Regions from separate parts of the Rossellomorea sp. NRS-1567 genome, predicted to be linked through region 2. Evidence: a T-box and tRNA genes for the amino acid it is inferred to sense, from the RefSeq annotation. Region 2 holds a T-box; the other holds one or more tRNA genes.
The links. A T-box is a leader RNA that pairs with one kind of tRNA and senses whether it is charged. The one in region 2 lies ahead of ACIFOD_RS01640 (valine--tRNA ligase), so its partner is inferred to be a tRNA-Val.

Region 1: it encodes a tRNA-Val, which carries the amino acid that the T-box ahead of ACIFOD_RS01640 (valine--tRNA ligase) is inferred to sense. The anticodon was not compared.

The regions. Positions count from the first base shown of each region.
Region 1 is NZ_JBITPL010000002.1:175,696-191,306, reverse strand. Features, by position in the region: gene ACIFOD_RS02640 (sporulation protein) at 1-369, shown strand, start outside; gene spoVAC (stage V sporulation protein AC) at 382-852, shown strand; gene spoVAD (stage V sporulation protein AD) at 852-1,868, shown strand; gene spoVAE (stage V sporulation protein AE) at 1,887-2,243, shown strand; gene ACIFOD_RS02620 (DUF421 domain-containing protein) at 2,259-2,951, shown strand; gene ACIFOD_RS02615 (YjcZ family sporulation protein) at 3,031-3,147, shown strand; gene ACIFOD_RS02610 (stage VI sporulation protein F) at 3,275-3,535, shown strand; gene ACIFOD_RS02605 (hypothetical protein) at 3,764-4,042, shown strand; gene ACIFOD_RS02600 (MBL fold metallo-hydrolase) at 4,159-5,055, shown strand; gene ACIFOD_RS02595 (DUF421 domain-containing protein) at 5,052-5,726, opposite strand; gene ACIFOD_RS02590 (GNAT family N-acetyltransferase) at 5,857-6,279, opposite strand; gene ACIFOD_RS02585 (YjcG family protein) at 6,283-6,801, opposite strand; gene ACIFOD_RS02580 (alpha/beta hydrolase) at 6,972-7,697, opposite strand; gene ACIFOD_RS02575 (phosphatidylglycerophosphatase A family protein) at 7,822-8,403, shown strand; gene ACIFOD_RS02570 (TAXI family TRAP transporter solute-binding subunit) at 8,724-9,716, shown strand; gene ACIFOD_RS02565 (DUF1850 domain-containing protein) at 9,838-10,356, shown strand; gene ACIFOD_RS02560 (TRAP transporter permease) at 10,343-12,328, shown strand; gene ACIFOD_RS02555 (hypothetical protein) at 12,387-12,611, opposite strand; tRNA gene ACIFOD_RS02550 (tRNA-Val) at 12,762-12,833, shown strand; gene ACIFOD_RS02545 (hypothetical protein) at 13,013-13,186, opposite strand; gene ACIFOD_RS02540 (cold-shock protein) at 13,529-13,729, shown strand; gene ACIFOD_RS02535 (hypothetical protein) at 13,891-14,016, opposite strand; gene ACIFOD_RS02530 (3-hydroxyacyl-CoA dehydrogenase) at 14,200-14,967, shown strand; gene ACIFOD_RS02525 (acyl-CoA dehydrogenase family protein) at 15,082-15,611, shown strand, end outside.
Region 2 is NZ_JBITPL010000001.1:308,547-324,157, forward strand. Features, by position in the region: gene ACIFOD_RS01605 (hypothetical protein) at 1-1,051, opposite strand, end outside; gene ACIFOD_RS01610 (type IV pilus modification PilV family protein) at 1,166-1,696, shown strand; gene ACIFOD_RS01615 (PilW family protein) at 1,638-2,225, shown strand; gene ACIFOD_RS01620 (polymer-forming cytoskeletal protein) at 2,241-4,121, shown strand; gene ACIFOD_RS01625 (vWA domain-containing protein) at 4,159-7,047, opposite strand; gene ACIFOD_RS01630 (sensor domain-containing diguanylate cyclase) at 7,170-8,882, opposite strand; gene ACIFOD_RS01635 (bifunctional folylpolyglutamate synthase/dihydrofolate synthase) at 8,992-10,299, opposite strand; gene ACIFOD_RS01640 (valine--tRNA ligase) at 10,442-13,093, opposite strand; T-box leader at 13,165-13,391, opposite strand; gene ACIFOD_RS01645 (hypothetical protein) at 13,581-13,745, shown strand; gene ysxE (spore coat protein YsxE) at 13,782-14,810, opposite strand; gene spoVID (stage VI sporulation protein D) at 14,941-15,611, opposite strand, start outside.

The DNA.
Region 1 (15,611 bases), on a different contig from region 2:
AAAACCGATCCGCCGCCCATTGAGTTAGTGGACAATCCTGAAACAGACAGCTATGGACATGCCATTAAGAGAGAAATTTCGAAAATGAAAGAGCTATATGACGTAGCGGTCATTCAAGGAAAAGAAGAAACGCTCGTGGTATATAAAGTGAAGCACCTGCAAAGATTTCATATGAAGAAAATCGAAAAAAAGATGGATCGTTATTTAGAAGATAAATATCCGGATGAAGACTTTATATTGTCCAGTGATTACAAGATATTTCTAGAAACCATCCGCTTAAAGGAAAAGCTTAAGAAAGGTTCGATTCCAAAGAAAGATGCGGAAAAGAAGTTCCAGGATATTGTGAAGCTTCAAAAGGAAAAGACGTAGGAGGAATGTTTTGTGGGGAAATCACCAAAAACGCCCGAACAGAAAAAATACGTACAGTTGGAAAAACAATACGAAACAAAGAGACCTCTACTCAAAAATGTACTGAAGGCTTTCTTTGTGGGTGGATTCTTCTGCTTAGTCGGTCAGGTCATTACGTATATATTTATTTATTTCTTTAATTTCACTGAACAGACGGCAGGGAATCCAACTGTTGCCACTATGGTATTTATATCAATGCTTCTGACGGGCTTTGGCGTGTATGATCATATCGGTCAATTCGCAGGGGCGGGTAGTGCTGTCCCTGTCACCGGGTTCGGAAACTCAGTTATATCAGCAGCCATCGAACATAAAACGGAAGGGTATGTCTTGGGTGTCGGCGGCAATATATTCAAGCTTGCAGGTTCGGTCATTGTATTCGGAGTTTTCTCGGCCTTTGTCGTAGCATTAATCAAGACAATCTTAATTCAATTGGGGGTGATTTAATGCTTCAGGGTTCAAGGTCATGGGTCTTTCCTACACATCCGGCCATCCTGTCTACCGGTGTCGTTGGCGGTCCATTTGAAAAAAAAGGGAACTTAGCTTCGGACTTTGATCAGTTTTACGATGACCTGTGGATGGGACAGGACACATATGAAAAAGCCAATCGAACTCTCATTGAAGATGCGGTTCAAATTGCGTTGGAAAAACAGTCTCTCCAAAAAAGCGATGTACAGTTTTTCCTTACGGGGGATCTAATTAATCAAATTACCCCATCAAGCTTTGCTGCCAGGACCAATGGAATCCCATACTTCGGATTATTCGGAGCATGCTCGACGTCGATGGAGGGGTTGGCGTTATCTGCATTCTTGGTTAATTATCATGGGGCTCAGCATGTAGTGACAGGGGCATCCAGCCATAACTCTGCAACTGAGAGACAATTCCGCTACCCGACTGAATATGGCGGTCAAAAGCCTCCAACAGCTCAGTGGACTGTAACAGGTGCTGGTTTCGCAGTAATTGGAGAAGGAAAGTCTGTTACAGCCCCTGCACCGAGAGTTACCTCTGCAACCATCGGCAAGGTGATGGATATGGGATTAAAAGATCCTTTTAACATGGGAGGAGCCATGGCACCGGCTGCTGCTGATACGATTGCAGGTCATTTTCAAGATTTGGGGAGAGATCCTTCTTACTACGATTTGATCATCACAGGTGATCTGGCTAAGATCGGCAGGCGGACAGCTGTTGAAATGCTGAAAGAAAAAGGATACAACTTCTCGGATCATCAATTTAAAGATTGTGGATTACTGATTTATGGAGAAAATCAGCCGGTCCAATCCGGAGCAAGTGGTCCAGGCTGTTCAGCTACAGTCCTGTACGGTCACCTATTAAATGAAATGAAAAAAGGGACATATAAACGCATTTTAGTTGTGGCGACGGGAGCCTTGTTATCACCATTGACATTTCAGCAAGGAGAAACAATACCCTGTATTGCTCATGCGGTTTCCATTGAATATATGTAAAGGAAAGGAGGAAACGAAGTGTTAGCGATGTTTTTTTGGGCCTTTACAGTAGGCGGGATCATTTGTGTGATTGGTCAATTACTGTTTGATGTTGCTAAATTAACTCCAGCCCACACACTAAGCTTACTAGTGGTGGCAGGGGCGGTTTTTTCAGGATTTGGATTGTATGAACCTCTCATTGATTTTGCCGGTGCAGGAGCAACCATTCCCATAACAAGTTTCGGTAACGCCCTGGTCAATGGAGCCATGCAGGAATCACAGGAACATGGTATAGTGGGAGTCCTGACCGGGATGTTTGAAGTGACAAGCTCAGGGATCTCATCGGCAATCATATTCGGTTTCATTGGGGCACTCCTTTTCAAACCAAAAGGATGATAGAGGTGAAAATCGATGCCTGAATATTTAGAGGTGGCGTTACGCAGTATATTTATCTTACTTTCCTTATTTGCCATAACCAAGTTACTTGGGAAGAAGCAGTTATCTAAATTGTCTTTTTTTGAGTACATTACAGGAATCACGGTTGGGAGCATTGCAGGGACACTATCAATGGACCTGGGTCTTCCTTTAATTGAAGGGCTGATGAGCATCTTTTTATGGTTTACCTTTCCGCTCATTTTCTCCTTTCTTTCTCTTAAGAGCGTTCGATTCAGGCGATTTGCTGAGGGGAAACCGACTGTTTTCATAAAGGATGGAAATATTGATGAGAAGGCTTTAAAGAAAGAAAAGTATTCCGTTGATGAACTGCTGGAACAATTGAGAAAGAAGGACGTGTTCAGAGCTGCAGATGTGGAATTCGCGTCACTGGATACCAACGGAGATCTAAGTGTCTTGCTCAAAAGAGAAAAAAGACCGCTTGTTCGAGAAGATGTATATAAAATCTCACAAAAGTCCACCCCCCCACAGGCAGTCATTTCAGATGGGGAAATAGATGAAGCGGCCCTGCAAGAAGTAGGATTTCCCCTGCCCTGGTTACAAAAAGAGCTAGCCAAAAGACAATTGCAAGTTGAATCCATTTTCCTTGCCCAACTGGACTGCGAAGGAAACCTGACCTTCGACCTGTACAATTGGACAAACACACAATAAATTCTCCAAAAGCCCATACGTATTGTTCTCTCTATACATATGTTATAAGAGACTAAAGGTAAAAGAGAGGTGAAATTATATGTATGGATATGGATACGGTGGCTGTGGATATGGCGGCGGCGGTTATGGCTCAACATTTGTATTGATTGTTGTGCTTTTCATTCTCTTGATTATCGTTGGAGCTAGCTTCTGTTAGAAAGGGGTACAAAAGGCAGAATCCTCATTTGAGAGATTTTGTCTTTTTGTTTTATTTGGGAAATTCATAATCACGCTCCTGGGTTTTTAACATATGATGCTTATAGTTCAAAGGAGGCGTGAAGGAAATGAATAATAACTTTTTTAAGAATTTAGAGAAGAAGACAGGCGTAAACATGAACGAAGTGTTAGAGCTTGCGAACTCATTACAAAACGCAAACTTCAAAGATGAAGCAACCGTTAGAAGCGTCATTAAGCGCGTATCTAAAATTGCCAATAAACCCGTAAACAAGGAAATGGAAAATAAGATTGTGCAGTCGATTGTGAACGATGGGAAGCAATTAGACTTTGGAACCATCTCCAATATGTTAAACAAGGGGAAGAAATAAAAGTTATAAATAAAATGAAGGAGAATGGACATAAAGGTGCGTGCCAACACGTATTTTATGTTAATTCTCCTATTTATTTTTTGACCAAGGTGTAGGACTGGTCAGATTATTCATCCAGGCATGATACATATTTCAACAATATCTGTACAGACCCTAGAATCGATAAAGCCTATAAAAAGTTTAATGTACCACCCTATATGGGTAACTACTACCAAGGAGGTAATGAAAATGGGATACATTGCTCCAATTCCTCATCATCAGTATAAACAGTATCAGGAACGAGAATTAAAAGTTGAAAAACATCCGTTTACCTTTCTCCCCGTACAACCTGTAAAACCCATGAAAAATAAAACTCAAGGACATACTGAAGAAGCAGAATCGTCCTATCATGTACTTCAATCAAAACAACGCAAAACTTCATACGAATCACTCTCTAAACCTTCCATCCCAACAACATTATTAGCCCAGCTAACAGGAAAAGGAAAGCACTTTAACGAATATGTATAGAGAATTTTGAGGGGCGTTTTTTAGGCACTTTAAAAAATCCCAAAAGGAGCATTCCTGATGGCATTTTTTACATTAACTGCCCATATCGGGCCCCTGACATATTTGGAGGTAATCACTTGAAACTACAAAACCTTGCCGAGCATTGCTATGCATTTACCGGGAGTGTTACCATTGGCTACTGCATCAAAGAAGGAAAGGGTCTTCTGATTGACAGTGGTTTGGATGATTCTTCCATGAAGAAAGTGATCAAAATTTTATCCAATGAAGGACTGCCATTGGATTTTTGTGTCATCACCCACGCCCACGCCGATCATTTTGGAGGAGCTCACTTCCTGAAGAAAAAACATGGGACTCCATTGGTTGCTCCAAAACTTGAAAAAGCGATCATGGAGAATTCAATCCTGGAACCGATTTATCTATTTAATGGGGCTAATCCCATTAATGATTTGAGAAATAAGTTTCTTGAAGGACAATCAGTGGTCATTGATGATGAGTTAAAGATTGGTGTAAATAGCATTGGTCCTTTCACTTTTGAAGCAATTGACTTACCGGGTCATTCATATGGTCAGGTGGGGTTGCTTATTGAAGATGTTTTATATGCAGCGGACAGTTATTTTGGAAGGGATACGTTGGAAAAGCATGTCATTCCGTTTATCATTGATGCGGATCAAACGCTGGATTCATTAGAAAAACTCCTTCACATTCCATGCAAAGGAGCGATTCCGGGACACGGGGATTATGAAGAAAACTTTGTTAATACGGTTCACGAGAATATCGATCTTCATGAAGAACGTATGAAATCTCTTCTAACACTTGTAAATGATAGTGAAGTAGGCTTTACTTTTGAAAAGATCATAAAAGAGTATTTGAATGTACATAAAATAACTGTATCAAATGTTGGACAGTGGCTTTTGTTCAGAACATCGGTAACCGCATACCTTACCAGTCTCGAACGAAAGAAACTCCTATCATTCACAATTAGAAACAATGAACTTATCATTAAGCCTCATTAATAACCTTGTACTAAAAGGCTTTCTCCTTCTTCCCATTCAGCATACAAAACGTCCTTGGAGGAGAGGAAGCCTTGTTTTTTTATTTCGCTTAAAAGCCAATCCTCCCTTTGTTCGGCCAGCTTTAAATTATCGTAAACGATTTCTCCATCCACAATTAAAGAAAGTGGGAGGGAAGCATTTTTTGCCGGTATATTAAGGTCTTGGCGCTGTACGATTTCATAAAGCGGTTTTCGAATGACACTCAGCGTACCGTCAGACTCCAAAAGGGCATATTCACATTCCCTTACTGAGAAAATATCTTTAGCACGAAGTAGATGCTGCAGTTGATTCAGATCTAAGTGATTTTTCTTCAGCTCATGGAAGCTGATCTTCCCTTTATTGATGATCAAGGCAGGCGTACCCTCCAGCATATGACGAAACCGTCGGGATTTCTGGGTGAAATACTCTGTAAAAAAGATCAAACTCCCCCAGATAAAAATGGCAGCAAGAATCGGAAGCACAGTGGTCTTTCCATCATAGAGGGAGTTTCCTACAAGTTCACCAAGAATTAATGCTGAAATGAAGTCAAAGGCAGATATTTGAGTGATTTGAGTTTTACCAAGAATTTTTGTAAGGATCAATAAAGCAAAATATCCTACGATTAACTCGATGGCAATCGATGTGATTCCCATAAGGATCCCCCTTCCCATACACTTCCCCATTATCGACGAGTTGATATTGTAATATACTTCTTTATATGGGAATTGATAAAGCAAAAAAGGAACAAGCAATGAAGCTGATCAGCTTCATTGCTTGTTCCTTTTAGATATCCTTCTTCATTGTTTTATGAGGGATTCCTGCGTCCAGGAATTCATCAGATGTAACTTTATAACCTAAGCCTTCATAAAAAGGGATGGCATATGTTTGGGCATTTAATTTTAATTGGGATAAGTGCTCCTGCTTCGCATATTTTTCAATGGCAAGCATGATTTCACGCCCAGCTCCTTTTCCCCTGACGGATTCTAAGACGCATATTCTTTCAACTTTCCCAAGTCCATCTAGAATTCGGAAACGGCCTGCACCTACAGCGTGTGTTTGGTCGTAAAGGACAAAGTGAGTGGAATCGTTTTCGAATTCATCGATTTCTTCTTCAAGAGGAACCTTTTGTTCTTCCACAAACACTGTCTTTCTTATGTTGAATACCTCTTGGATCTGATCTTCTGTTTTTGCAACTTCGACCTTCAACTCTTACTCTTCCTTTCCTAAACGGAAGGTTTCGTAAACTGTCCAAGAGCCGTTTTCCAATTGATACAACAAGTGGAATCGGTCAATGGTTTCTTCATGATCGATTCCCAGCATACGAAGGGATCCAAAAATATCCGAGTGCTCATCATTCGAAAGCTTTTGAGCGACAGTAATGTGAGGAACGAATGCGAATTCAGGTTCGTCACCCATGAAGTTTTGATTATGCATGTCATCGTGTAACCCTTGCAGTTCAGGAGTGGAGTTCACCTTGAAATAGATTACATTGTTCACAGGCTGAAAAGAACTTACTTTGTACACTTTTAAATTGAAGGGATCGTATTTCTTTGAAATAACATTTAATTTATCAGCTATATCCTTGATTTGATCATCATCTGCACTAAAGACATTCTTTAATGTCAAGTGTGGTGGAACCAATGCATAATGAGGATCATAACGTTTCCTATAAGAGTTTGCGATATCTTGCAGTTTTTTCGATGGGAAAATGACTATACCATAATTCATTTTCTTCAATCCTCCTCTATATAACTATCTTTGTATTATGTATAGTATAGCAAATTTTTCAAAAATTTAATATAGGGCGAACGGATAGGTTCTCCTTTTATCAAGTGATACCTGCAGCTCCCTGCATTCATTTAAAGAGAGGCAAGGGTGGTCCCTTGCCTGGTCGGGGTTTAGTTAAACATCATCTTCAAAGCACGTCTCAAATCGGGTTGCCAATGTTTCCACGTATGATCTCCGTCGAATTCATCGTAAAAGGAAGAGAATCCTTTTTGATCGAATGTCTCGTGGAGCTTACGGTTTGGCTTTAAGAAGTCTTTTACTTTGCCGTCCGTCGTTTTCACCTCTGTTTCCTGTTTACCAATGATATGGTAAATGCTTAACAATGGAGGTTGTGAGAAGTTTTCTACGGCTTCCAACACTTTCTCGTTGACGAAAGGTGACTGCAGGAGAACCTTGCCAAAGGTATTTGGGTATTTTAATGCAGTCATCAATGAGACAGTCGCTCCTAATGAATCACCAACGAGGGCACGTCCCATTCCCATATGATAAGTTGGGTAATGCTCGTCCAGATACGGGACCAATTCATGTGCTAAAAAGCGAATGTAAGCATCATTTTCTTCACCGTGTGGATGGTATTTTCTTCTCCGGTCTTCAACATCTTTATATGGGACTCCCACGATAATCATGTTTTCTATTTCCTTATTTCCGAGAAGTTCATCAGCCAGACGAGGGATTCTTCCAAGCTGGAAATAGTCCTTACCATCCTGGGTGATCAGTAGTGAATATTTATAGAGGGGAGAAAAAGTAGCTGGCAAATATACGAGCATCTTAATCTCTTCATTTAGTTCTTTACTAAAGAGGTTTAATTCGGTTACAGTTCCTCTTGCGGTTGTCATGACGATATCCTCCTATAATAAGTGTTAACGTTTACAGAAAGATTGTATCATATTCTCTTCGATAATTCTCTAAAGCGGATTGCAATACGAAAATTCAAAAGAATGGTATAATTCAGGTGAGTTAATGTACTGTTCAGAAAGGGGTATTACATTGAATAAACCTGTACATTCAAGGGATGTAACGAAAGCTGCACTACAGAGGCTGAAAGATAGAGGAGTATCTATAGAAGATATTGCTGAAATCGTCTATGAAATGCAGTATCCATATAATCATGAGTTAAATATGGAAGATTGTATCGACAGTGTGAAGAAAGTATTATTAAAAAGAGAGATTCAGCATGCGATACTTGTAGGGGTAGAACTGGATCAGCTTGCTGAAGAGAAGAAGCTTTCCGAACCACTTCAATCCATTGTAGAATCAGATGAAGGGTTGTTTGGAGTAGACGAGACCATTGCTCTAGGTGCAGCATTAGGATATGGGAGTATTGCTGTTACCACTTTTGGTCATCTTGATAAGAATAAAATCGGTATCATCCGTGACCTGGATACAAAGAACGGGAAGGGTGTACATACCTTTTTAGATGATATCGTGGCAAGTATTGCGGCAAATGCTTCTTCGAGAATTGCACATAGCCTACGGGACCGTGAAGAAAATATTTCAGAAGAAGATAAGATGAAATTCGAGGATGAGGAATTAATAGGCTAGATTACTTCCTGATATATAACAGAAGGACTGGAGAGGAATAATTCCTCTCCAGTCCTTTTTACTGTGGACAGACAAACATGCGTTGGGGTAGAAAATGGAGGGGAGAAATTTGAACGCTTTATACATTCAATATACATTTGTAAGATAATTGACATGGCAAGAACAAGCCGTACTATAGATTTCATTAAGAGTGTAATGGCTGTAGAATGGGTTTTTTATAAAAATTGTTAAAATTTTATGTATTTGATTTGACAAGATTGTTACAGACTGTGTTACAATTATTTCGTTAAAGTATAAAATTATATAGGGGGAATTAGAATATGAAAAAACGCAGTTTATTTCTAGGTACTGCACTACTTCTAGTTCTATCTGTCATTCTTGCTGCATGTGGCGGAGGATCAGGTGGAGGATCATCTGAGGGTGAAGGTAACAAAGAGGTTGACTTCATTGGGATTGCTACAGGTGGAACAGGGGGTACATATTACCCGTTAGGCGGAACATTCGCTAAGATCATTCAAGATGAAACAGGAATCAAATCATCGGCTTCTACTTCAGGGGCATCTGCTGAAAATATGGCGGCCATTAAAGATGGTAAAACTGAAATCGCTTTTACACAAACCGATATCGCATCTTATGCATCGGAAGGAACTGAAATGTTCAGCGATAATAAAGTAGAAAACGCAAGAGGAATTGCCACTCTATATCCTGAAACGATTCAAATCGTTACAACAAAGGATTCTGGTATCAAGTCCGTTGAAGATCTGAAAGGTAAAGTTGTTTCTGTCGGTGAAGCCGGATCTGGAACTTTACTGAACGCGAAACAAATCCTTGAGGTTCACGGAATTACGTTAGAGGATTTAGAAGCACGTAATCTATCATTCGATGATTCAACTACTGGTATCCAGGATGGTACAATCGATGCGGCGTTCATTACTTCAGGTACTCCTACAGGAGCGGTTGAAGGATTGGCTGCAACGCAAGATATCACAATCGTACCGGTTGAATCCGGTAAAATCAGTGAGCTGATCGAGAAATATCCATACTACTCTGAAGATGAAATTCCTTCAGGCACGTATAGTAAAGTCGATGAGGCAGTTACAACTGTTGCGGTTCGTGCAATGTTAGTAACAAATGCTGATATTTCCGAAGATGTAATCTATGATGTTACAAAAGCCATTTTTGAAAATACAGATGCAATCACTCATGCCAAAGGTGAGTTAATCAAGGCTGAAGATGGACTAAAGGGTATGGGGATTGAATTACATCCTGGTGCGAAGAAATACTTTGATGAAAAAGGCGTTTCAATGGAATAGATCCACACCATCAGATGGACGAAGGGATAGGCCGCGTAAAACGGTCTATTCTTTTGTTTTGGTATAGGCTAAAAAAAATGGTAAGTACAGCAGTAATAAATGGAATGGTGGGGACTTTGTTATGAAGAAAATTTCATTCATAGGAACAACTCTCATTATTCTTGTTCTTTTATACATCATCTTTATTCCCTTTCAAACATATCTGGTAATTGAACCGAGGAGTACTGAGGGTGATCCAGTCCTTTTCGCACTTCCTGAAGATCATACATTTTCGGTTCGTTACACTCATTCTATTCATCTCTCAGAAGTAGAAGAGTTTTATCGCCAATCTACAAATCAAATTCAACAAACAAAGCTGCTTTATGAGGATACTGCAATTGGTATGCCTGCAAATGCAGAAGGAAATGAAACCTTCGAGATGACAGAAGAAGGAAAATACTTGATTTCAAATATGAATAAAGTGTTTCCATACATTGATATTCGCATCGGACAAGTGGTAGCCAATCATCGTCTCGTATTGGATGGTAAAGACTATCCTTTAGCTGACTATTTCGATAAAGGGTCTGTCGTTCGGATGCATTTAAAGAAACAAACACTATATGATCAGTGGAAAGGAGTGACCGTTGTTGGGAAAAGATAAAGAATTCGAATCATTAACCTCTGAACAACAACAAGAATTATTAGAAAAATATGATCCTGAATCATCAACGAGAAAGCTGCACCATGGACTGTTTAAATGGGTGATCTTCTATGGTCTATTAGCATTTTCATTATTTCAATTAGTCGCATCAATCTTTCAATTTATCCCTAGACAATTATTGTTATCCATTCATTTAGGGTTTGCTTTGTCACTTGTCTTTCTTCTGTTTCCTGCCAGGAAAAAGAATCTGCGAAAAGATAAAGTGGCATGGTATGACGTCATCCTCTCTGTCATATCTGTAGGAATAGGTGCATACTGGCCGATTATGCAAGATGATATTGTGAGCAGAGTCGGCATCATGACATCACTTGATTTTTATGTTGGTTTTGCTGCGATGATCTTAGTATTGGAGGCAACCCGTCGTGCAGTCGGTTTACCCATTACGATTATCGCCTCTGCTTTCATTCTCTATATGTATTATGGTCGATTGATGCCTGGGTTCCTTGCACACAGGGGATATGATTGGGACGATATTGTTAAGACGATGTTCTTTACAAGTGAAGGGATTCTTGGAACACCACTATATGTTTCAGCAACCTTCATCTTCCTATTCTTATTATTCGGGGCATTCCTCGTTAAAACAGGCGTAGGGCAATATTTCAATGATTTAGCTGTGGCCATTGCTGGTAAACGCACTGGTGGTCCTGCTAAGGTTGCAATTTTCTCGAGTGCCCTGCAAGGAACGATCAGCGGGAGTTCCGTTGCGAACGTTGTAACATCTGGTTCCTTTACGATTCCAATGATGAAAAAGCTCGGCTATCGTAAAGAGTTTGCAGGTGGAGTAGAGGCAGCAGCCTCAACGGGTGGTCAGTTAATGCCGCCAATCATGGGAGCTGCAGCATTCTTAATGGTTGAATTCATAGGTGGAATCTCTTACTGGGATATCGCAAAGGCTGCCACCATTCCAGCTCTTTTGTATTTTACAGGAATTTGGATTATGACTCATTTTGAAGCGAAGCGAATCGGTCTTCGCGGTCTTTCAGAAGAAGAAATGCCTAATCGCAAAGAAGTTTTAAAGAAAATTTACTTATTAATGCCGATTCTTACGGTCATTATTTTATTAGTCAGCGGTATGAGTGTTATGCGTGCAGCCCTTTGGTCAATTGTTGCTACGATCGTGATTAGCGCGATTCGAAAAGAGACAAGGATTGGCTTTAAAGATGCTGTCGACGCACTCGTAGACGGTGCACGTACTGCGCTTTCCGTAGCTGTAGCAACTGCGGCTGCCGGGATGATTGTCGGCGTAGTGACGAAAACGGGATTAGGGCTGACGCTTGCGAATGGTTTAGTTGACCTTGCTGCCGATCTAACAAATTCATCAGAAGGTAAATTAATCCTGACCCTGGTATTTACGATGATAGCATCGATTGTATTAGGGATGGGATCACCTACAACGGCCAACTATGTAATTACGTCCACAATCGCGGCACCTGCGATCATCCTGTTAGGTGCACCTGAGTTAGCGGCTCACTTATTTGTCTTTTACTTTGGTATCATTGCAGACATTACGCCACCGGTGGCTCTTGCAGCATTTGCCGCCGCCGGGGTGTCGGGGGGAGAGCCGATACGGACAGGGGTCAATTCTGCTAAATTAGCGATTGCCGCCTTTATTATTCCGTATATGTTCGTCCTGTCTCCTGAGTTGCTGATGATTGATACAACCATTCCGAGACTATTATGGGTTGTCTTTACGGCAATAACCGGAATGATGGCCATAGGGGCAGGGATGATCGGGTATTGGTACAGAAGAGTGTTTGTGATTGAACGATTCCTTTGTGTTGCTGCCGGTTTATTGCTGATCTACCCGGAGGGAAGCACAGACATCATTGGTTTAGTATTATTTGCTATTATGCTCGCGTTACAATTCTTCATTAAAAGAGAAGACAAAACACCCAAAAAAGCAACAGCATAAACAAAAATGCGTGAGGCTGACCCTTTATCAGGTCGGCCTCACGTGTTTTAGTTTCCAACTAGGATATGGTTCGTTCCTTATCAGGAAGAAGAGGATAGGCGGCCAAAATATCATTTAGTCTGAATCTGCGGAACTCTTTTCGTAATAAGCAATAGGCGAGAATAATATCCCCGTCGATTTTTTTTACGATGATTTTTCTTTTCGTACATATGGACTCAGGATTCATATAGATGATTTCAATGGTGCGTTGGTCCATGAATGAGCGCTGTAATACCGTATTCATTTGTGAGCTCCTCTCCTGGAAGTGTACCCACAGTATATGCGAACGAATGTTCTTTTATGCATGAATTCCCAGATGGGGAATGTATAGAACAAAAAATGATTGACTTTTTTCTCATCATGATTATAATTTAATATATACCTTCCCCATTGCGACTTGTTAGCTCAGTGGGAGAGCACTTCCTTGACAGGGAAGGGGTCGTGGGTTCGAATCCCTCACAGGTCATACATAAAGAAAGCCTGCATCTTATTTAAAAGATGCAGGCTTTCTTCTTTTTATGTAGATCAATCTTTATAAATTATTCTAAACGGTCAGCGCCGTCTTGCCATTAAAAGTAAAAAGGACTCTATGGGAATTCACGTAAGAGTCCTTGCCAAGATCATATTATATATGATCACTTCTTTTTAGTTGACTTCTAATTCTTCCTCAAAATAAAATGTGCCAGGATGTTCTTTTACGATATATGAGAATCGCTTCATATTTTTTACGTATTGCCATTTCAATACTGTCACTGTTTCGCCAGTTTCCTTTATCGTAACCATTGCGCCATTACTAAAACGATTTTTTGTGGATTTCATTGGGCACTCCCTTTCATATTCTCTCATTATACCACAGTTTACCCTTCATTTTAGAGTCCCATTAGTGATAAATCTTGATAAATATAATGGTAGCGCTTTAACGGGCGTTAAGGTAATAATCATTAGTCATATCAAGAGACCATTTGTTGGGGGTTAGGTTTTGTCAGAGGTCTGACTTTCAAAACTTCTCCTTGAAGAACTTGCTTATTTGTTTTATTCCTGTTATTCTATAGAAGAATTATTTTTGTCCGGTATACGAGGGAAGAACAAGATTTGATTTTTCACCTGATATCGCAAGAATAGTAATACATTGTGTGTAAAGCACTTTAGGAGGCAACAAACATGGAAAATGGTAAAGTAAAATGGTTTAACGCAGAAAAAGGTTTCGGATTCATCGAAGTAGAAGGTGGAGACGACGTATTCGTACACTTCTCAGCGATCCAAGGTGAAGGTTTCAAATCTCTTGACGAAGGTCAAGAAGTATCTTTCGACGTTGAACAAGGTGCTCGTGGACCACAAGCAGCTAACGTACGTAAAGCATAATCTAACTTTACAACTCCAAAAACAGACTCATTCGTGAGTCTGTTTTTTTTTATGGAGATATTTAAGTAACCGGGGATAAATGAGAAAATTAATGGGCGTCTTTCCAATATATCCGAATTGAAACGGTCGCTATAAAAAGGAACCTTCACATAGTGTATAATTTATTTTCCTAAATCTTTCTTCGTCACTTCACTGCGAATATTGAGTTCTTTCGAGAATTCAGTATCGCTTTTTTTGTTGTTTGGGTATTTGTTTTTTCGTTCACGATTATCATTTTTATTTGTCATCTTTGTTTCCTCCTGTTTGTAAATGATTCTTACATTCATATTCTTAACAAGTGATGCTTCGTTATCCTTGGTAAGTAAGGGAAGGGAATTTTGAGTAGACAGAATTATAAAAATATTGTATCTTTTTTCTCCATACAACGCTAAAATTAACATATATGCTTTACATGAGTGGAGGACTTTATCGTGAAAATGAAAGAAATAGTCGCCGTAGTGACAGGTGGTGCATCCGGGCTGGGTGAAGCTACAGTAAGAAGGATTATTGATGAAGGCGGTAAGGCGTTTATATTGGATCTCAATGAAGAGAGAGCAGCTTCCTTGAAAGAGGAGTATGGAGATTCCATTGGCTTTTATAAAACAGACGTTACAAAGGAAAATCAGGTGTTAGAAGCCTTGGAGGGATCGATACAGGCTTTTGGCGGTTTTAATACAGTAGTGAATTGTGCAGGGATTGCTCCACCAGGGAAAGTGGTAGGAAGAAATGGGATTCACTCTCTCGATCGATTTTCCAAGGTAATTGAGATTAACTTAATTGGTACGTTCAATGTGATACGCTTGGCTGCAGAAAAGATGATGGGTAATACACCAAATGACCACGGAGAAAGAGGGGTCATCGTCAATACTGCTTCTGTTGCTGCATTTGATGGGCAGATCGGTCAGGCTGCTTATAGTGCATCTAAAGGTGGAGTGGTCGGGATGACTCTTCCGATTGCCAGGGAGCTTGCAAGGGATGGTATAAGAGTCATGACCATTGCTCCGGGATTATTTCATACCCCGATGTTTGACACACTTCCTGAAGAAGCAAGAAATTCACTTGGGAAGATGGTACCCTTTCCACCAAGGCTCGGTCATCCATCTGAATATGCTCAATTAGTGAAGAGTATACTCGAGAATCCAATGCTGAACGGTGAAACGATCCGGCTAGACGGTGCGATTAGAATGCAACCTAAGTAAGTGGTTGAAGCTTATGAAAGTGTTTGCTCAATAAATGAATGCATGTTCATTCATTATCCGTAAAATGAAAGCGCTTAATAAAAATACAACACTTTGTTAGGAGGGTGAGTACGTATGAAACATCATTATTTAACGGAGGATCATAGCATATTCAGGCAGGCACTTCGGAAATTTTTACAAAAAGAGGCTTATCCTTTTTATGATGAATGGGAGAAAAACAGGATGGTTCCAAGGGCCTTTTGGACGAAGATGGGAGAGCAGGGGTTTCTTTGTCCGGATCTTGACGAAGTGTACGGTGGGAGCGGGGTGGATTGGGGATTTTCCGTGATTATCAATGAAGAATTGGAACGGGTAGGCTCTGGTTTAATCGGGATAGGATTGCACAGTGACATTGTAGTCCCTTATATATCGGAGTATGGAAGTGAGGAACAGAAAAAAAAGTGGCTTCCCGCATGCACGAGTGGAAAAATGATTACGGCCATTGCCATGACGGAGCCTGGTACAGGATCTGATTTAGCCGGGATTAAAACGACGGCTAAGCTTGAGGGGGACCACTATGTTGTGAATGGTCAAAAGACCTTCATCACAAATGGGATTCAAGGTGATTTAGTGATTGTTGCATGTAAAACAGATACGACCATCAG
Region 2 (15,611 bases):
TATAGTAATCTTGATCGTGTAAACTTGGATGTAAGTAATGCTTAATCATGTTTTCTATCTGGTGGGACGATAAAATGCTCTTCGAGAGTGTGATTTGTTCAATCATGGTTTTCATAACCTCTCTCATGATCCTCGATCTTTTAGGAAGTGCGTGTACGTGAAGGTCTTCTTCACTGATATCTTCAGCAATACTATCCTCTGTATCCTCAAATATTTCGGGGTCCTCACCTTCAACAAAATCATCTTCCAATTCATCTTCAGAACCCGGTAAGTCCTCTAAATCTTCTACAGGTTCCAGTTGATCATCAACTACATCTTTCATTTCTTCATTTTCATTCTCAATGGTCTCGTCAGTTTCATCAATTATTAATCTTTCAATCTCACTTAAAACGATATCAGAAGACTCATTTCCTTCTTCTATTTCTTTTTTAGCTTCGTTATCTTCGTATTCACCGGCATTTTCTATGAACCACTCACTTTCATCATCATCGACCTTTTTCGGCTCAGTTTCAACGGCAGGGTATCCCTCTATGATATCGACAGCTTGTAATGGTTCATCTTGTTTTATAGAACCATCTGTTTCAAAATCTTCTTCTGCCACGTCTACTTCGATTTCATAAAGTTCCTCCAATTCAATTGGAGCTATTTCTTCTTCAACCGGAACGGAATTCACAGTTTCCTCAATCAAATCGAATTTTTCTTCCTCAGCTTCAGTTTCATCCTTTTTATTATGTAAATTACCCTTTAATCCCTTATGTTCATGGACTATTTGCATAGGTTCTTCTTCCAAATCCACCTCAGTGCCGGTAGCCAGGACTAAAAGACCACTGAATCGTTGTTCAATCACATAAGAAGAAAGACCTAGCAAAACCATTAACATGATTCCAATCATCCAAATTGGATACTGGGTTGATGCGACTAATCCAAGGAGCGTTAAACCGAATGCAATACCGGCAATTAGTAGTTTCCCTTTTACGCTGATGCCTATCGGAATAAAATATAAAATAGGTAGCAATAGAATAAGTGCAAGTAATGAAAATAGGTAGATCATCTTACATTCATCTCCTTCCTATGATATATTTCTTATAAATCAGACTTTTTTTAACAAGTTTCGACTACTAGATATTGTATAATAAAGTTAGGTATTTTGAAAGCGGGTGTTGGGTTGAAACTTATAAAAATATTTAAAAATAATAGAGGCTTCACTTTAATTGAACTTTTGGTTTCAATTACAATCCTGGGAATCGTCCTTTTAAGTTTCATGAATTTCTTCCTTCAATCCAGTACATATACGAATGGCAATCAAAAGAAGACAGTGGGAGTAAATGTAGCCAGAAATGTCTTAATGTTTATGGAAAAACAAAACTTCCTTGAGATCAGGGACTACTTCTATGAAGTGAATATAGGAAGTAAAGATCCGACAGATGAATTTTATAAATTATTCATTTGCGGGGATGAATATCATACCTTCTCTAACTTCTCTACTGAATCAGAAATGATTGATTCCTGTCCGGACAAGAAAAATATAAATATAAACGGGTTAGAATATGAGACTGAGATTTATTCCGGAGAAGTCACGAACCCTGATGAATTAGATTACTATATTCCCATTACAATCGAAGTTAGGTGGAATATCAATGATAGAGAATACAGTACGACTGTGGATGGAAAAGTTAAAAGCGAAGATATCCGATAATAGAGGCATTACCCTGGTTGAGTTACTACTTACCCTATCCATATCGGCTATCCTGTTACCCGTTACATACGGGGCAATGATTACCGGCTATAAGGTTTATGAGAAAGTTTCGATCGATGCACAATTGAGGGAAGACGCAGATTATGTTTCTGCAATGGTAATGAAGAATCTTTATTCATACCCTTTCGATACAATTGAAGAATGCGTGCCATCCTCTTCTACTTGTGTAAAGTTTATAAACAGCAGTGAACTATCTGTAGCGCCCTATTCAGGAAAATCCTTCTATCAGGTAGAGGAAGAAGAGATTGTGAATGATGAACAAATCTTGCAACTAGTTCAAGTTGGGGAGAAAAAACAATGGAGCTTTGACGGGGCAATATTAACTACACCTTCTGACTTTTCGGGATCCATCATCACTTCCACCTGCACTTCTAAACCTTGCAATGAAGCGATCATACAGCTATCGTACAAAGTTTCACATCCTAATTTCGATAAAACCCTTAATTTAGAGAGCAGCATCGGATTTTAGAAGGGAGAAAACAGCTTGTTAACCAATCAAAGAGGAAATGCCTTACTTACCGTTTTAATTACATCTCTTGTTATGGTGACAATCGGTATGGCTATCATAAGTTCGACGATAGGTGGAGCTAAACGAACTGAAGTCAGAGAGACCGACATTGACATTACATATGAAGGGCTAAAGGCAGCAGAAGAAATTTCATCCAAGCTTGTCTATCAATTGCAGCCCACAAGGGAGTTAGAAATCAGTACATTGACACCAGCGAATATAAATTCGAAAGTAGCAGCCTTTTTTCAATCTTCCATTCTTCCATCCTATCAGTCTATCGATAGAATAAAGTGTGTCACCATCATTGATGTGAGTGGGACCAGTGCAATGAACCTACTGGGTGACCACTGTACGAAATCCAACACTCCTGATTTCAAAACCTTTGAGCTGGACTATCTTGGCACCAATCTTACGAGAGTGTATGAAATCCTGATTCAAACAAAAAACCCTTCTTCTGAACAAGGGAAAGTGGAAAAGACCGTTCGAAAAAGGGTCATTTTATCGCCCGTCCCAAGTTTCCTTAAGTATACTCTAGGCTCAAGGGAACAACTTCAATTGAATGGATCTCCACATCTGGTCGGTAACATTTATGCTAACTCTTTAGGCATAAGCGAAGAGGCCAACTACCAACTTTCTAATAAACAGGATAAAACATACCCAGCACCATTCCCGTCCGTTATCGGGGACTTGTATACAAGCTACAACAAAGCGAATTATGAACATATGAAAAGTCTGATAACTTCAAATCAGTTTTATCCGCTAATAGAACCTCCCAAAGTAAAACAGGATAGTCAATTTACTGATATTTCATTTAATCAAACGTACGAAGAAGAGGTTAGCAAGGTATTAGAATCTCTTGATCTACCAATGAGAAATAACATTTCCCAAACAAATTTAATGAGTTCAATCAGAACTGCTTTTCCTTCAAATTCCTTCTCTCCTGCCCTTGTTGAAGATGGGATTTTGGATGAAAACTCCCAAGGGAAGGTTAAAGTGAGTGGAAACATTACTATTAGAGGGCTACAGTATTCAGGGGTGGACCTGCTTGTAGATGGTGATGTGAATATTATCTCAAGTTCTCCAATGAATATCGGGAATATCATTTCGACTGGGAATGTGACGATTTCTAATTTAGATAGAGAAATGACCATTGATAATATCGTGGCAGCAGGAAGAGTATCCATAGAGGCAAATTCACCCGTAATGCTCCTGGAGAATATAGTTAGTTTTGATCATATCTCTTTTCAATCACAAAATTCCACTTCCGTCATATCGGGAAATGTATTTTCAGGGAGGAATTTAACCATACTGGGTGATGCCAATGATCCATCCGGTGAGAATGATGAAATCAAGTTTGATTCCGTCATTTACGCAAGGGGAAAAACAAGTATTTCTAACTTGAATATAACCGGCAAAGAGAGTGAAGACGGCACAAATAATACTGGAGAATTAATTTTACTCTCTAAAGGAGAGTTACTATTAACAAGAATGAATGAATTTCAGTATTATGCTCAGGAGAAGGAAAAAAATGAATTACGTTTGTTGCCCGATCCAGCTGAGGGCATAAAGCCGTTACAAGCTTTTTTCTACACGGATAGTGACGCTACCCTTTATGGAGTTGGTTCATTATTTTATGTTAACGGAGGTGTCTTTTCAAAAGGAAACCTTACAGTGAATGCTGTTCGTGGGGACGTAGACAATATCGATGACGCAAATCAGATCTCCCCCTCAAATCAGCAAGAGAAACTGTCAAGATTCATCGTAAACTATAACAAAGATGTCCTTCTTTCAAAGCTGGATACTTTACCAAAGGTTGAAGCCCTCTCATTAATCAGTGATGAGATAATAGTTGAATGAAAAAAGGGAGGTCCATTATCAAGGACCTCCCTTTATATCACCATCTTCCATCGATATCCCCATCTCCGGTCTCCGGGTTTTCAGTTTCATCTTCTCCTGCAACGACTTCGAAAATCGCAATCGCCTTTATATCAGGATCTTCTTCAGAAGTAACCGTTATCGTCGTTACCCCTGTATTTTTAGGTATAACCTTCCAAACTCCATTTTCTTGAACGATGTCCACAACATCGTTACCTGTGTCGACAACGTTCTCTATGTTTTTATTGGTTGCATTTTCAGGATTGAATACTAAATGAGAGTGTATATCTAATGCGTTACCTTCCAGCAATAAAGTGTACTTCGATTTTGTAAAGTCCATGCTTTCCAGATTTACAATCCTTGACTTAACAATGACCCGGATCATTTTTTTGTATTTCCCATTCTTGGTTTCAACTTCCACTAGATCCTCGCCGGGAGATAATCCTGTCATTCGGTTCTCTTTGGTGGAATTGACTTGACTGTATGAGGAGTTAATCATTCCATCATCACCTTGTAGAACCCTCACATTATAATTATTGTTCGGTTTTCCAAACGGGAAGATATCGATATTGAATGACTGGGTTTCTCCAACATATAATTCAATTAATGAAGGTACACGTATTAATTCGTCACTCTCGATCCAAATGGTACTTTCAATAATGTAATCCTCTATTGCAAAACCGCCAACGGCTTTTACCCGGATTTCATTCTTCCCGAAACGATCAATGATTTTCGTATCTTCCAATTCAATTTCTGTCCATTCACCGTTTGTTTCTTCTTCATTAAGAAGTTGATAGTGGTAAGAAACATTTCCTCCAGGAATACCGTTAGAGAGATAGAATTCCACTTCATTCGAGACAGAAGAACCATCATCTAAAATATTTTCTGTGAGTGGGTCTTTTACTATTAATTCAGGAACGAATGGTAAAACAGCGGTTGCTCCATTTTTGTAGGTAACAGTAAGCTGTGTGGGTTCACTCTCCAATGATTTTACAGGCATAATCGGGTATCGACTATCCACTCCAGCTTCCAGTGTTGCTACAACACTTTCCGTTTGCCCCTGTATTTTAACCTTCTTGATCGTACCGTTTGAATAACCATCAAATGCAAATTCTCTTCCATTTTGCAATTGACGTGTTCTTACTTTCGCGCTGATTTCGTTATTATTCGGGCTCAGATTACTGCTCACTTTGTTCCCATATCGTGAATCGATATAATAGACTTTCGCTTGTGGCATTTTCACATTATTAATGGCCCAGACGGCGTTCATCGTTACAGGTATCTCAAGTGCAGGTTTAGTAAACGCACCGTTTTCAAAGCTCATCTTTTGTTTAACCTTGATTATGGCAACTTGTTGTCCATTGATATTCTGGATTGTTACATCAGGGCTTTCTTTAACGCTGATACCCTCTGGTAAGGGCTGGTATATAGTAATCTCACTTAAATCACCTTTTGCTTTCGGATTTACCAACCCGCCAAACTCCAGTTTGAACTGTCCTGTGAAAGTATTTGTTTCTTTTCCATCCTCAACAATTAAATTGAACAGGTCTTGATTGATTTTATTTAAGTCTACCCTTCCTGTGACCGATGCAGGTGCATCATCTTTCACTTCAATCGTCACAGACTTTTTATCACTTGATCTCCATTCTGTTTCTTCTGCCGTTTTATACTGTACTTTCAAATCCTTAAACGTATAGGATCCCTTATTGGAGAATTCCACCGGAAGCGATACTGTAATAGGAGTTGGTACCCCCTGCCCTACTTCGTATACTGTGGAAAATGGCAAATAAACTTTATTATTCATCACTTTGTATTGATTTTGGTCTACTGTCACATTTTCCGGCAACTGTACGACAATTTCGCCATCCAATTTGACTGAATTCAATTTGTTGGCTAATTTTTCGAATGCATCGGAAACGCTCCCTTCACTGGCTTTGATGAAGCTACCCGACGTTTGCTGTGCCAGCATTTCGAGATAACGATCGTCCAGATCTCCTTCTCCATAACCAAGGGTATGCATGGTGATTTTATCGTTGTAGATTTCCTTGGATACTTCAAGGCCTTTTTGTTTGATAAGAGCTTGAACGTACTGGCTGTACTTCTCTAATTCATCCATTATATACCAACCTGAATTCATGGACTTCCCGTTGATAGAAAAATCATTAACATATAAATAATTCACATCGCGATTTTCGATAGAAGCTATTCTATGAAGCCATTTATCATAGTAGTAATTATATCTATCTTGATAATCGAACTTCACTAGCTGTTCCTCTTCAATAAATTCGTATTTATTACAAGATTTATTTTTACAGTCTTTGTAACCTACTTTTTCAATCGACGTCGCAATCATCGGTTGTCCATCGGTTAAGAAGACAATGTACTTTTCATTCTTGGAATCTTTCAGCATATTCTTCGCTGCACGCAAGGGGTCTGTATAATTGGTGCCTCCATAAGCGGTGGTATGTAACATGGAAGTTTTAATGGCATCGAGGTCATTACTTAATGGAAGTATCGTTTCTATATCTGAAGAAAACGTAATAAGAGAGAATCGATCATTACTTTGTTTGTTTTTCTCAAAGAATTGTACGGCATTGGTCAGCCCATCCTTTGCATTTTGCATTTTATCCCTGGTGCTATTCATCGACCCTGACTTATCAAAGACAAAAACGACGTCTATAGGAGGTCGATTCGTTTCTTTCACCTCTCCTATTGGATTGATATGAAAGTCTAATGATGCTTTGGCATTACCATCCACCGGTTTAACAATTACTTCTTGGGACGGGGTAACATTGAAGTCTACTCTTAAATCTGAAGTTCCCTTGGCATAGGTGTATGTCGAATTAAAAATAAATGCCAGAAAAAGGATGAAAAGTAATAGCAGTGGAATCTTTCCCTGATTTCTCATAATATCCCTCATTTGGTTATCCTATAATGCTTTTATTATATCAATCTTCAAACTATTATAATAGGACTTAATACTCAAAATAAAGAAAAAAGATGTCTATTGTCGAATAGACACCCTTTTAACTATTTCACATACTGAGCCACCCGATTCCGCCCTGCCTGCTTTGCACCCGTATAAAGCGCGCGGTCCGCATGGCGGATGAGTGCCAGGGTATCTTCTGCATCTTCAGGTGCGGTTGAAACTCCGATGCTTGCGGTGATCCGGACCATCATCTGTTTGTTGGATTCATCGAGGCTATCATGGATGGTGAAGGGTTTGTTGGCTATCTCACCCCTGACATGCTCTGCCAGGATGAGAGCTTCATCCCGTTTTGTATCAGGAAGAAGGATGACAAACTCCTCCCCTCCATACCTGGCAACCGTTCCCCTGGTATCAATAAGGGTACGAAGGCGGTCTGCTAGTTCAATCAGGATTTCGTTACCGCTCTGGTGACCATAGTTATCGTTAATGACCTTGAAATGATCAAGGTCGAGCATGATGAGGGATAGACTTTTCCTTTTCCCGACATCGAGATGACTGAATTCCAGGGACAGGAGATCTTCAAAATAGCGGTAATTGTAAAGTCCTGTCAGGGCACATCTCTCACTGTTTTTCTTCGTTCGTTCATGATGTCTTGCATTGGCGATGGCCACCCCGAAATAGGAGCATAAAATATCGACGATCATCAATTGATATTTTTCATAGGCTTTCTTTTTGGAAGAAGCCAATAGAAGGATCCCCCGTACCTTTTGACTTCTTACAATGGGTACGCACAGAACGCTTTCCACTCCATCAGGCATGTACCCTTCAGCGATCCCGGTCCATTCTGATCGTGAAGTATAGAGGACGGACTTCCCTGTTTCCCATACTACACCGCTGATCCCCTGGCTTTTCTTTAATGGACACAGGTTATTGGACTTCATTTCTCCATTTTCAACCCGTCTTAACAGGACAAGTTCTTCTTCCTTGCAATCAAGGATATAGGCATATTCAACCGGCAAGGTCTCAATGATCTTCTCGATGAATATATCAAGCACTTCATTCACTTTAAGGCTTTCCGTTAACTGGTGACCGATTTCACCCGCTTTTTGAAGGTATTCATTGATCTTTTCAGAAGAGTTATACATCTTCAAGATGATCGATAAGCTCACAAAAGGGATACCAATCAATAAAGAAGCGAAGGCTCCCAGTTCAAACGTTAAATAATAGAGAGATAAAGAAAGTGGGAACATGATCATGTTTGCCGTAAAATCCCATACAAAGTCCTTGCTGTAAAAGCGAACATCACTATTCACCAGATAGTGTTGATAGAGCAGAAGCAGTATCTGGTTGACCATGATCGATACGATTTGATAACTCAATATAGGAAGGATTAATTGACTGATATCTCTTAAACCGACTTCTCCACCGAATAAAAAATAGACCAGACCGCTGACTAATGAAACGATATAGAACATGACAGAATTCAAGGGGATTCTATGCCAATCATTTTTGGTCAATTGAAGCCGTATGAGTAATGGAATAATAGAGAACTGCATGAGGATGATCTCAACAAATAAACCATACTTTATAAACCCTACTAGGGTAACCCACTGGATGAAGAAGATGGTCGCACCATTTATCACAATGGGCATAAGCGGGATAAAAGTAGCGAAAGCCACCAATGTTAATAGCTCTAACTCATTTCCTGCAATATTCTCAGGAGGATAGTATTGATAGGTCATATACAAACCAGCAGGTACAACGGCCAGCCAGGTCAGCAATATGTACAGCTTCTTTTTTACTGATAACGTCATATCTATCCCCCATAGGTCCACAATTAATTTAATATAGTTCGATCATACTATACTAGTTAAATAGTCACAAGTTTAAGAATATTTTATCAAAGCATTCCAATAAAGTCACTTACTTTTTTCTGTAATTTTCCAGGTGGTCCAGCAGATATGGTTTAACCTCGGATAAAAAGTAAAGTGAACCTGTTATTAACAGGATATCTTCTTCTTTCATGCCTTGTACTTTTTCAGGAAGGTAGTCTCTCCATTGGTGAACTTTCATCTTATCGGGATGGGAAGATAGTTTATAAAGCTCTTCAACTGACGCCACTCGGGGAAAATCAAAGGTCGTGAATCCAATTGCCTCCACCGCTTCTTCCAATGTCGTGATCATCGGTTTTAATTCTTTGTCGTGTAGTGCCGAAAAAAGAACCGTTACCCTTTTATTGATAAAGCGATCGTTTATGGTTTTCACCAAGGCTTGTACCCCTTCAGGATTATGGGCCCCGTCAATATAAATCCCGGGATTGTATGATAAAGCTTCCATTCTTCCTGGCCATGATGCCTTCTTTAGTCCCGCTTTAATATGGGGACTTGCTATTTTATGCTTTTCACTAAGGAGCTCTATCACTTTAATGGCAATTGCTGCATTATTGATTTGGTGTGCACCGATCATGGAAAGCTCATATGTTTCATTTTGAACAGGAGACGTGTATTGGAATCTCTCCCCTTTTTCGAGTAAGGCTTGACGTTCCACCGAAAAATCCACGCCAAGTTCAAACACATCACTACCCATTTCTAGCGCTTTCTTTCTTATCACTTCAGCTGCTTCTTTCTGGTGAACCCCTGATATGACAGGAACGGAACGTTTGATGATCCCGGCTTTTTCAAAGGCTATGTCTTCTAATCTGCTTCCCAGAAATTGCATATGATCCAAACCGATGCTCGTTATGACTGAAACCATCGGTGTGATGACATTCGTCGAATCAAGTCTTCCTCCAAGCCCTACCTCATAAAGGACGAGATCGACAGGATGCATTTCGGCAAAGTAATAAAAGCTCATGGCTGTTATGACTTCGAATTCAGAGGGTGTTCCCCATTCAGAAAGCTCCATGCTTTCGGCAATGGGCTTAATTTTTTCCACGAGAAGAGTTAAATCTTCATCAGAAACAGGTTCTCCATTGATGCTGATCCTCTCATTAAACCGTTCAAAATATGGTGAAGTAAAGGTGCCTACTGAATACCCTGATTCCTGTAATATATTTCTCAAATACGTTACAGTGGATCCCTTTCCGTTTGTTCCCCCGATATGAACGGTTTGGAGCTTTTCATGAGGATTCCCAAGCTTCTCTAACAAGTACTGCATTCTCTCCAGACCCGGCTTGATTCCAAGTCTGAGTCTTGAGTGTATCCATCCAACGGCCTTTTCATAGGTTAACAATTTCAATCACTCCCCTTAAGGTTTCATTAGAAAGAGGGCTCAGGTCGGGGCAGATTGCCGGAGAGAAAACCTTCTTGCATCCCCTCAACCTTAACAATCAGACCCGATTCTAAAGCCCTCTTCTTATCCTCTGTTCAAAAGATTATAGTGATTTAAGCTCTTCGATTCTTGCTTTCACCGTCGCTTGTTTCTCTAAATAATCTTTTTCTTTTGCTTTTTCCTCATCTACTACATTTTGAGGCGCCTTGCTCACAAATTTTTCGTTGTTTAATTTGCCTTGAACCCGGGAAACTTCTTTCGTCCATTTCTCCAGTTCTTTTTGAAGACGGGCAATTTCTTCTTCGATGTTGATTAATCCTTCTAATGGAAGGAATAAGTCTACACCTGTTACAACCGCTGTCATCGCTTTATCCGGTGTAACTAAATCTGTACCCATTTCCAGCTTCTCTGGATTACAGAATTTTTCAATATATGCTTTGTTCTTGTCGATGATCGTTAAGGTATGTGCATCTTTTGCCTTCAGCATCAAGTTGATTTGCTTGCTCATCGGAGTGTTTACCTCTGCACGGACATTACGTACCGCACGAATGATATCAACGAGCAGCTTCATCTCTTCTGCTGCCCCTTGGTCTGTCAATTCATCTTGAACCGTCGGCCATGCAGCTACCGTAATGGATTCGCCTTGATGCGGCAAGTTCTGCCATATTTCCTCGGTAATAAACGGCATGAATGGGTGTAGTAGTCTCATTGTGTTGTCGAGTACATAGGCCAGAATCGAACGGGTCGTTTTCTTAGCAGCTTCGTCCTCGCCATATAGAGGCAATTTCGCCATCTCGATATACCAATCACAGAAGTCATCCCAGATGAAGTTGTAAAGAACGCGTCCCACTTCACCAAATTCATAACGATCGGCTAATCGTGTCACGGTTTCGATCGTTTCATTTAAACGGGTAAGGATCCATTTATCCGCAACGGATTTTTCACCTGATAAATCGATCTCGTCGTATGTCATACCATCCATATTCATTAAGGCGAAACGGGATGCATTCCAAATCTTATTCGCAAAGTTCCAAACAGATTCTACTTTCTCAAAGGAGAAACGTAAATCCTGCCCCGGTGAGCTGCCTGTAGATAGGAAGTAGCGAAGTGAATCGGCACCATACTTTTCGATGACATCCATCGGATCTACACCATTACCTAATGACTTACTCATCTTGCGACCATCTGCATCCCGAACCAGTCCATGAATCAGTACGTCTTTAAATGGACGTTCTCCTGTGAACTCCAGTCCTTGGAAGATCATGCGCGATACCCAGAAACCGATGATATCGTAGCCGGTCACGAGTGTATTCGTTGGATAATATCGTTTAAAGTCTTCTGCATCCAGATCAGGCCAGCCCATTGTTGAAAACGGCCATAGAGCTGAACTGAACCATGTATCCAGTACATCCTCTTCCTGGGTCCAGTTCTCAATGTCTTCCGGTGCTTCGTTGTTTACATAGATTTCGCCTGTTTCTTTATGATACCAGGCCGGGATGCGATGTCCCCACCAAAGCTGACGGGAAATACACCAGTCACGCGTGTTTTCCATCCAGCGCAGGTAAGACGTTTCAAAGCGATCAGGTACAAAGTTGACCTTGTTCTCATCCTGCTGAAGTTTAACCGCTTCCTCTGCCAGAGGATCCATCTTAACGAACCACTGAGTCGAAAGATAAGGCTCAACCACCGCTCCACTTCTTTCGGAGTGACCGACTGAGTGCATATGCTCTTCAATCTTGAACAGAACTCCTGCTTCTTGAAGGTCCTTCACGATTTCCTTACGACATTGGAAACGATCCATGCCTTGGTATTTATCCGCCTTGTTATTCATCGTCCCGTCTTCGTTCATGACTAGAACACGTTCTAAATTGTGACGGTTTCCGATTTCGAAATCATTCGGGTCATGGGCAGGTGTGATTTTCACTGCACCTGAACCGAATTCCATATCAACGTAGTCATCACCTACAATCGGAATTTCACGTCCAACGATAGGAAGGGTAACGGTTTTGCCGATTAAATGCTTGTAGCGATCATCTTCCGGGTGAACCGCAACGGCCGTATCTCCAAGCATCGTTTCCGGACGGGTTGTGGCAATTTCAATGAGACCACTTCCATCTGCCAGCGGATATTTCATATGATAGAATGCACCTTGTACATCCTGATGAATGACCTCAATGTCTGAAAGGGCCGTTTTCGTTGCCGGATCCCAGTTGATGATGTATTCACCACGGTAGATTAAGTCTTTGTTATAAAGGTCGATAAATACCTTTTGTACCGCTTCCGATAAGCCCTCGTCCAGCGTGAAACGCTCACGGCTATAATCCAGGCCTAATCCAACCTTAGACCATTGCTGACGGATATGTTCGGCATATTCTTCTTTCCACTTCCACGTTTCTTCTACGAACTTTTCACGGCCTAAGTCATAGCGTGAAATCCCTTGATTGCGAAGTTTTTCATCCACTTTCGCCTGTGTCGCAATCCCTGCATGGTCCATACCCGGAAGCCATAATACATCATAACCCTGCATACGCTTCATTCTTGTCAGGATATCTTGCAGGGTCGTGTCCCAAGCATGACCAAGATGAAGTTTCCCCGTTACGTTCGGAGGAGGAATGACGATTGTGTACGGCTCCTTCTCCTTATCGTTTTTGGCTTCGAAATATTTACCTTCCAGCCACCATTTGTATCTGCCTTGCTCAATGGCATTTGGATCATATTTTGTTGGCATGGATAATTGCTGATCTTGAGTTTCCATTTGTTTTCCTCCTATATTAGTGCTGAATTCATACACTTTTCTAAAAAAAATAAAAAAATCCCCCGTCCTATGAAAAGGACGAAGGATTCCATTCGCGGTACCACCTTTTTTCTCAGGAGAAATAAGCCTCCTGAACTCTCGACGATTATAACGGCTTTTAACCGGCTTCTACTACTGAATTTCATAGAAACAGCTCTTCAGGCGACCTTCCATTGTCTTAACGTAGAAAATCTCTCAGCTAACGATTTTCCTCTCTGAAAGTAAGGATCAATGTACTCTTCCTGTTCATTGCTTTTCAGTTATTATTTATTTACTCATTATAGTATAGGAAAAGATAAACTTTCGTCAATCATTATCGGCAATTTCATCGAAAAATATTCATTTCGCCTATACATAGGCACCATTTAATTCTGTATTCATAAGATAAAGTAGTGAATACACCCAGGAAAGTGAGTGGACGAATATGAAAAAAATCAATCAATATACCATGCAGAAATGGATGGGAAACGCCCGGTTAATATGTAAACAATTCATCATACCTTTTACAATCTTTCAAGGGGTCCGGACCATTTTGCTTCCAACCACTTTTGATGTCCTTCTTTTAACTCTTTTTATCGGTATAGGCCTTGCCATTTATTTCGATTGGATTTAATGGACTGACGAAAGGTGGACTTCGCCAGTCCTTTTTTTATTCTGCCTCGGCCGCCTGCTCCTGCTTCTTTTTTTCCATTTCATCTAAACGCATGACCACGTATTCCGTGTTTTTCAGAAGCCAGTAATGACGTTGCAGCTTCTTAAGAGATTTCCGTTCATTCCGCTTATCCTTCGGTGTATGAAAATATTTTTCCACCACGGCGATGACTGAGCTTGGGTAAGCTAAATAACTCATGAACAGGAGCCGCTCTTCATTACGCACGGTAAAATGCTGAAAATACGTGGTGAGCCACTCGATGCATTCCTCATAATACTTAGGATAGGTTTTCAAAGTTCTGGACAAAAACGGCAGCAGGTCATGGAAGGGTGAGGCCATCTTTGAGTTCTCAAAGTTATGAAAATACCCCAAGCCTCTTTCGTCGAATAAAAAATGCTCCGTCGATACCTTACCATGTGTAATGACGGTTCTGACCTTCTCAAGCTCCTTCGTTTCCTCATACCATTCATCCAGCATTTTCCGTGAAAATTTCAGTGCTTGGGAAGCGTCCTTATAGTACATGCAATAATGGAATTGAAAAGGAGACATATACGTTGTCCTTTCACATGCTTCCACATACTCATCGAGAAACTGCTGTTCTTTATCCCACCTGGAAGTCAGCTGCTCGTAATGAGATTCTCTCTCTTCTTTATCAATCTTTACTTCCTGAGAGGAGAGAGTATGAAGTCTTGCCAATTCCCGGAACATTTTCTGATGCTTTTCAAATTGATCTTCCCTTTCCAGGTTCAATAGCCAGGGCATGACATAGTATAATTGCCCATCATTCCACACCGCATAGCGCCCATCCAATGTCGGATAGATCGGAACAATCCGGTTATAGCCCCTTTGAAACAACATTTGTACATTCCTGACAAAATCCACTCCAGTTTGGGCGGGGAGCTGCTTCACGGCAAGCGTCCCTTTATTGGAGAATACTTTGGAAATCTTCCCGTAATTCTCAACAAAATGGGGTTCGACACCATAAGGTTGTAAGACAGGCTTTAATCCCTCCAGCGTTTGTACCATACCTCTCACCTTCTAAGATTACTTTTCTAAAAAAAACGGACTAACTCCAATGAATTTGGTGTCAGCCCCGTAGTTCCTTCTATATTGCAATTGCGCTCTTCTCAGATGGGAGCGACTTTGCTCTATTCCTTTAACCCTTGAAGACATACTCGCTTTTCGGGATATATAGAACCTGCCCTACATAGACGTCTTGATTGGCTTCAAGTTGATTGACCCTCAATAGCTGAGGAATGGTTAGATCATACTTTTCTGCGATATAATCCAGGGTTTCTCCTTCTTGAACAATGCATACCCTCAATGTTGCACCCTTTTCCTCTTCTTTTCTCGCAAAGAAATCGGTAAGGGAAATGGTCTCATATTTCTTTTTACCTTTAGTCTTTTTCTTATCATCCTGCTCTTCTCCGCTTTCTTCCATTTCTGCTTCTACTGCGGAAGATGAAGAGGACTCTTCTTCCTCCTCCTGCTGTTTGTATTTAGGAGGCGGCGTGTAGGCCGCCTTTGGTTGTGCCGGCTGTTCTTCTGATGACTCGCTCAGGTCATGCTGGGGCAATTCAAACACGTTTTCTTTTCGGAAATAATTTTCCTCATAGGTATGAGCAGGATGAGCATCGTATTGAATCTGTACGGGGATCTCATCGTCCTCTTCAGCTGGCGGTGTCCGTCCTTCCAGATTAAAGGGCTGGTACTCATCGTCTTCAGAGTCCTCTTCTTCATCCTCCTCTTCAACGTTCGCCGTTAATTCTTCGACATCGTAGTTCTCATATTCGTATACTTCTTCTCTTTCTTCTTGCTCTTCTTCTG